DNA from 2 places in the Paenibacillus sp. S28 genome. Region 1 is predicted to be linked to the other one. Evidence: a T-box and tRNA genes for the amino acid it is inferred to sense, from the RefSeq annotation. Region 1 holds a T-box; the other holds one or more tRNA genes.
What was found. The T-box of region 1 lies ahead of IAE55_RS25995 (valine--tRNA ligase). A T-box ahead of a tRNA ligase gene usually reads a tRNA of that ligase, here a tRNA-Val.
Positions count from the first base shown of each region.

Region 2: it has a tRNA-Val gene. The T-box ahead of IAE55_RS25995 (valine--tRNA ligase) is inferred to sense a tRNA for this amino acid. The anticodon was not compared.

Region 1 covers NZ_JACVTM010000014.1:30,342-33,752, reverse strand. Annotated here, with positions in the region: gene IAE55_RS26000 (LysM peptidoglycan-binding domain-containing protein) at 45-1,493, shown strand; T-box leader at 1,768-2,026, shown strand; gene IAE55_RS25995 (valine--tRNA ligase) at 2,085-3,411, shown strand, end outside.
Region 2 covers NZ_JACVTM010000002.1:378,088-381,498, forward strand. Annotated here, with positions in the region: gene IAE55_RS06120 (glycerophosphodiester phosphodiesterase) at 1-567, shown strand, start outside; gene IAE55_RS06125 (hypothetical protein) at 645-818, opposite strand; gene IAE55_RS06130 (hypothetical protein) at 985-1,179, opposite strand; gene IAE55_RS06135 (YjfB family protein) at 1,383-1,562, opposite strand; gene IAE55_RS06140 (hypothetical protein) at 1,728-2,057, shown strand; tRNA gene IAE55_RS06145 (tRNA-Val) at 2,145-2,217, opposite strand; gene IAE55_RS06150 (hypothetical protein) at 2,385-2,582, shown strand; gene IAE55_RS06155 (GNAT family N-acetyltransferase) at 2,930-3,373, shown strand.

The DNA of each region.
Region 1 (3,411 bases):
GATGGCCCACGGTTAGAAATATGCCGAAAAGGAGGACGTTATTTGTGTTTGACCAGTCCTACGGTTTACGCTTTGACATTTACGAACGCATTCATTTAAACGAAGACGTGGCGGGAATCGAAGAACTCGAGGAAATCGAGCTGCTTCCGCATATTCAAGTGATCAGCCAGGACGAACAAGCCAGTCTGCGCGGGCATCTGCTCCTGTCGGGGCTGTACAGAAGCGAAGGTGAGGAAGAAGGGACGCAGCGGCTGGAGCATTTCATTCCAGTGGAAATTACGGTTCCCTTGAACCGGGTAACCTCGCTGGATGACATTGCGGTGGAAATCGAAAATTTCGACGTCGACCTGCTGTCCAAACGAAGCCTGAATATTACGGGCGTTCTCTCTCTGCGCGGCATCGAGACTCAGGTCGCGGAATCACCCGCCTGGAAAGCGGACGAATTCACGGTGGTTCATGCACCGGATGAGGACATTCCGGAGGAAGCGGCTATCTTCGCGCAAGAGCGGGAGGAAGAACCGGCTTCGGCAGAACCGGAACAGCGTGAATTCACGCCGCCGGACGACCCTGCGCCTGTCTGGACCGCACCGGCTCCGTCCTTTGCGCCGCCTCAGTCCCAAATTCAGGCAGAGCAGCCGGAACAGGTTCCGATCGAAGCCACGGAAGCCGATGACTCGGATGAAGCACGGGAAGCGGCAGCCTGGGAAGCCGTATGGCAAGCGGCTGCTGTTCCTCCGTCCGAGCCGGAGGAAGCGGCTGTGCCTCAGGCGTCCGATTCCCGTGAAACTGCGCCGTCTACCGCATGGGAATTTGCCCGCGAACCTGAGCGGGAAGCGGCAGCGCCTCCGCCGCAGGTGGCCGGATTATCCGCTTTACATACGGACAAGGAACCATCAGACCGGACAGCGGAGCCCCAGTACCCGAACAAGTGGCATTTTGAGCATGAAGAGGAGTCGGAGCTGCTGCATCCGGAAGCGACGGCGGTTCAGGCGGATGAAGAACAGGAAGAAGACATCTATTTGAACGCGGCGGGTAAAGACCCGTTCAGCGAGCCTACGTTCCCGTTTGGAGCTTTCCAGGATAAAGTTCAGCAGGAAGAACCGCCTGAAGACCGGGAAATGCGGATTGCGCTCGGAAGCAAGAAGGAACCCGAGTCCGGCGAGAAGGAAGCGATCGGTTTTTCCTCGATCTTGTCCTCAAGCCGTTCGATCAAGGAGCTTGAGTACCAGCAGGCACAGGAGGAGCAGCAGGCTGCTGATGCCGCCGCCAGCGCGGGTGCTGCTGAAGCCGATGATATCAAATGGAAGAACCTGTTCCTCGGCAGTATCTCCGAGCAGACTCCTTTCCGTAAGGTCCGGCTGTGCATCGTTCAGCGGGAAGAGACGCTCGAGACGATCGCCGACCGTTATCAGCTGACGCCGCGGGAGCTAGTGCTGTACAACCGGCTGGCGGACCAGACCGTGCAGGAAGGTCAAGTTCTGTACATCCCGTAACGTTTTTGATGCAATCCGAAGAGCCTGGCGCTTTGTTGCGCCGGGCTTTTTTTTGTTCCCGGGATGTGGCCTGCCTGAACACGGGAAAATGGTCCTGCACTTTGGGCCAAGGGAAGTTGACTATCGACATGAAGCGCGTTATTATGGAGTATATGTTTTGCAGAAAAACATCAATGAACGTCAATTACAGAAGACATCCCGTATTTGACGGAAGTTTTTCTTGCGATATGAATCGCTTCAGCTTCGCTGAAAATGAATCCATTTAACCATCTTCAAAAAAACGATGAACGGGAAGAGTAGGCGGTATTGCCCTTCAGAGAGCGGAATTGCAGCGCTGGAAGATTCCGCAGGATGCAGCTGTCCGAAGTCGCCCGGAAGTTGTCGGTTTGAGCACCTGCGTTCGAAGGCGCGGGAGGTAGAGCCGGCCGGCTGCAGCCGTTATCTGTATGGAGTGTTGCGGGGGGCATGCGTGTTTGTGCTGCTTGTCGCAAAACAAAGGTGGTACCGCGAAAGAACAGCCTTTCGTCCTTTGAGGACGAAAGGTTTTTTGTATTTTTGGCAAAGCTGATCTTGTGATGGAGGATGAACAATATGACAGACCAGGAAAACCAAGCAACAACCGGGATGCCGACGACGTATGACCCGAAATCGGCCGAGAAGAAATGGTACAAATACTGGATCGACGGCCAGTATTTCAAAGCCGGGCAGAAGCCCGAGGCGGAGCCGTACACGATCGTGATTCCGCCGCCAAACGTAACGGGGATGCTCCATATCGGGCACGCCCTTGACTTTACCCTGCAGGATATTCTGATCCGCACGAAGCGGATGCAGGGATACGACGCCTTGTGGCTTCCGGGCTCGGACCATGCGGGCATCGCGACGCAGACCAAGGTGGAGCAGAAGCTGCGTGAGCAGAATATTAGCCGCCACGACCTGGGGCGCGAGAAGTTCCTGGAGAAAGTATGGGAATGGAAGGACCAATACGCGGAAACGATTCATGAACAGTGGGCCAAAATGGGCTTTTCCCTGGATTACTCCAGAGAGCGGTTTACGCTTGACGAAGGTCTGTCGAAGGCGGTTCGCGAAGTTTTCGTGAAACTCTATGAAAAAGGGCTGATCTACCGCGGCAAAAAGATCATTAACTGGGATCCGGCCGCCAGAACCGCCTTGTCCGATATTGAAGTTGAATATAAAGAAGTCAACGGCCATCTGTATCATTTGCAGTATCCGCTGAAGGACGGAAGCGGCCACATTACGGTAGCGACCACGCGTCCCGAGACGATGCTTGGCGATACGGCGGTAGCGGTTCATCCGAAAGATGAGCGCTACAAGGACATGATCGGCAAGATGCTCGTGCTTCCGATAGTTGGACGCGAGATTCCGATTATTGCCGACGAGTACGTGGAACGAGAATTCGGCAGCGGCGCCGTAAAAATTACCCCGGCACACGATCCGAACGATTTTGAGGTGGGATTGCGCCACGATCTGCCGCAAATCATCGTGATGGACGAGACCGGCACGATGAATGACCAGGCTGCGAAGTACGAAGGCATGGACCGGGCCGATTGCCGCAAGCAGATCGTTCAGGATTTGAAGGACCTCGGCGTGCTGATCAAAATCGAAGACCATGTGCACCAGGTAGGGCACAGCGAGCGCACAGGCGCCGTAGTCGAGCCTTACTTGTCGACGCAGTGGTTCGTTAAAATGCAGCCGCTCGCAGAAAGAGCCATCGAGGCGCAAAAGGCAGGCAAAGGGGTACGTTTTGTTCCGGAGCGTTTCGAGAAAACATACCTGAACTGGATCGAAAACGTCCGGGATTGGTGTATTTCGCGTCAGTTGTGGTGGGGACACCGGATTCCGGCTTGGTACTGTGAATCCTGCGGTGAGATCCACGTCGCGCACGAGGATGTAACCCAAT
Region 2 (3,411 bases), on a different contig from region 1:
ACAAACGGGAGCGGGTGGGTCAAAGACCATGACCTGGAAGAGCTGAGGAAGTTGGACGCCGGCAGCTGGTTCCATCCCGATTTTGCGGATGAGCGCCTTCCGCTGCTGGAAGAGCTGCTGGAGCTGGTTCAGGACACCGGGACCGTCGTCAACATCGAGTTGAAAAATACGAAGGTACCTTATGCAGGGCTTGAGGAAAAGGTCATCGACATGGTAAGAAGCTATAACCTGAGCGAGCGGATCGTCATCTCAAGCTTCAATCACTATTCCCTGCGGCTCTGCAAGCAGCTCGCGCCTGAAATCCGCACTGGCATTTTGTACATGGAGGGACTGTATGAGCCGTGGGAGTATGCCCGCAGCGTTGAAGCCGACGCCCTGCACGCCTACCATTTTGCGGTGCTGCCAGAATTTGTGGCGGGAGCGAAGGCAGCCGGTAAAGTATACCACCCATGGACGGTCAACGAAGAAAAGGAAATGCAGCGTCTTATCGACGCAGGGGCAGCAGGTATCATCACCGACTACCCGGATAAGCTGGCAGCGCTGCTGAGCGCTTCAGTGCGCTCCTAAACAACGATAACCCGATGCCACGGCGGCATCGGGTTATTTTGTGCCCGTAAACGTCTCCAGAACAGTGAGGGAACGCGTTACCCTTGATGGTCCGGTGAATCCCCGTTCGACGGATGTTTACCTTTCTTCAATTCCCGCGCCCCTTCTTCCAGCACGTCTTCAATCATGTCCGTGGATGAGGGCGTTTCATGATCGGGATCCGGAATGGGGTCGACCCCGGGGAAACGATCCTCTTCATTCGGTTTATTCATCGCCACACGTCCTTCCAATAGAATCGTTGGTACTTCCATAGTGTGTTCCTTATATGTAAGGATAAACCGTTCCACGCGCCGATGAACCACATTTTCCTGCACCTTACGAGCCGAAAGGATAATCGTTATATAAAAAAATAAAGCCGCCCAGGCAGGGCAGCGAATATTAACGAATATGAATGAGGCGTGACAGATGGCCGACTTCATCCAGCGGAATCCACATGGAGCCATACACCGTCCGCATCTTTAAAGTGCCCGGATCATCGGATTTCTCGGGGATGCCGGTAATGGATTCACCATCCAAATTTTGAACGAATAATTGATGGCCGCGGCGGATCGCCATTTCAATTTCCTTTTCCATGAGACTATTCTCCCGTATCCACATACTGGTAAGACTTTTGTATCAATAACTATCTTTATCATAAGATAATTTTCGTCTGTTGGATAGAGAACGGATGTTTGATTGGTGGGGATATGGACCTAAAATATGAATTTAATTTGAACGGATGTGCTGAAAAATAAAAAAACCCTCCGTCTGGAGGGGCAGAAAAGAAAACAGAGCAGCTAAATCCGGATGTCTAGACGGTTTCCCAAATGGGGTACGGCGCTGCTATCCAGCATTTTGACCAGGGATTGACCGTCCTGCGAGGCTTGATCCTTAGCGATTTTAAGCACCTGAATGCTCACATTTTGAGCCAGCCGGGACTGGCTCATGGCCATCGATAAAGCAGGGATATCCATCATAAGCCTCCTCTATGTAAAATGGGTAACATCTATGTTATCGGATGTTCGGTGTGATTTATAAAATAGATGCCGCCCGGGAACCAAGTTCCCGGGCGTGCGATCAGGGAGGTGTCGTGTTGATTTCATCCGAAAAATCCGGAATTAATACATTTCTCCACCGAAGTGATGATCGCGACAGTGGCATCTTTTATGGTGGCGTTTTTTGAAGTGGTGGTGCTGTTTGTGAATCTTATGGCAGGAAACATGCTTTTCTTTGTGGACTTTTTTGATTACAGGTTCCCAGTCGACTTTGACGAATATCGTTTTCTTGATTTCTTTTTTGAGGATGACTGGTTTTGGTCTGCGGACATGACAGTGACGACGGTGATCATGTTCGTGGAAAAAGAATTTACCCATTTGGTTACCCCACCTTTGTTGGAAAATGTGAAACCTGAGATATCGTATGTAACGGTTTCCTTCGCAAACACGGCGGAGGTCCCTGTGAGAATAAAATAGATGATTATCTTAACGGGACAGGGCCAAAACTCTGTGTGAAAATAACAAAAAACCCTTGAAGCCTTAAGCTTCAAGGGTTTCTATAGATGATCTGCAGTGGGCTCGAACCACTGACCCCCACCCTGTCAAGATGGTGCTCTCCCAGCTGAGCTAGCAGATCGTATAAGTCAGATACATTTAATATAATAGCAGCGCCGTAGTTAGCTGTCAATCATTTTATTTTGCTCACGGTGAATGGCATGCACAATTTGTTTGCCGCTCATGATTAGAAGCTATCCAAACGGGCGAAAACTAAAGTATATTTCGAAGCAGAAGGAGTGGCACGGTATGCCGAACAAAGGCGGGCTGCTTGCGGCAGGGATGTGCCTGCTGCTTGCCGGATGCTCCCCCGCGGGTGAGTTTTCGGATGCGCATGAGCCGATCAAGCCCGGTTCAACAATGTCCGATTCACCGATTATGCTGGACGTTTACGGCAAATCGGTCAGCGAGGATGTGTATTCCAAGGGCCCTATTACGCCGCCCTGATTCCCCTGAACAAGACATAGGGCCCGTGCTCCGACTGCACCGGCCCTTGTTTTATTTTAGATATAAGAAAGTATTTGCATCGGAGATTCGGTTTCCTTAGTGTTCGTCGATAAACGTTTTTCTTATTCCTCATCCCATTTGCGTGAATACCCTTTTTGGATGACATAAATGAATGAATAGATCAAGATGGCTGATAAAATGACGATCAGCGCAATGGTCATGCCCATAACGATCCATGGTCTCCCTTCCATAGAGCTCTCATGAGTCAACTATACAGGAAAATCATTTTTTTGTATAATGATTCAGCCGTGTTTTTTATATTGATTGCATGAAAGAGAGGGTAACCGATGCCTGCAGAAATAGTATACGTGACGACCCCCGAGCAGCTGGAACATGCGCTGGACATCCGCCAGGAGGTGTTCGTCAAGGAACAAAACGTGCCCGCCGACCTGGAGATCGACGAATACGATGTGATCAGCGAAAATGTTCATCATATCCTCCTTCAGGACAAGGATCAGTATGTGGCCACCGGCCGGATCATTTATTATAACAGCGATACCGCCAAGATGCAGCGAATCGCGGTTCGCCGCGAGTTCCGCACCCACGGGTTCGGCCGCATTTTGCTGATGGCGATGGAAGAGCGTGCGAGGGAACTGGGGCTGGCCTATTCCATCCTGGATGCTCAGTGCCAAGCTGAACAGTTCTATGCAAAACAAGGCTACGAGGTCATTTCCAAGGAGCCGTTCGATGACGCGGGCATTCCGCATGTCCGTATGAAGAAAACACTGTAGGCTTCATTTCTTCGCATAAATCCTTGTTCTCAGGGAAC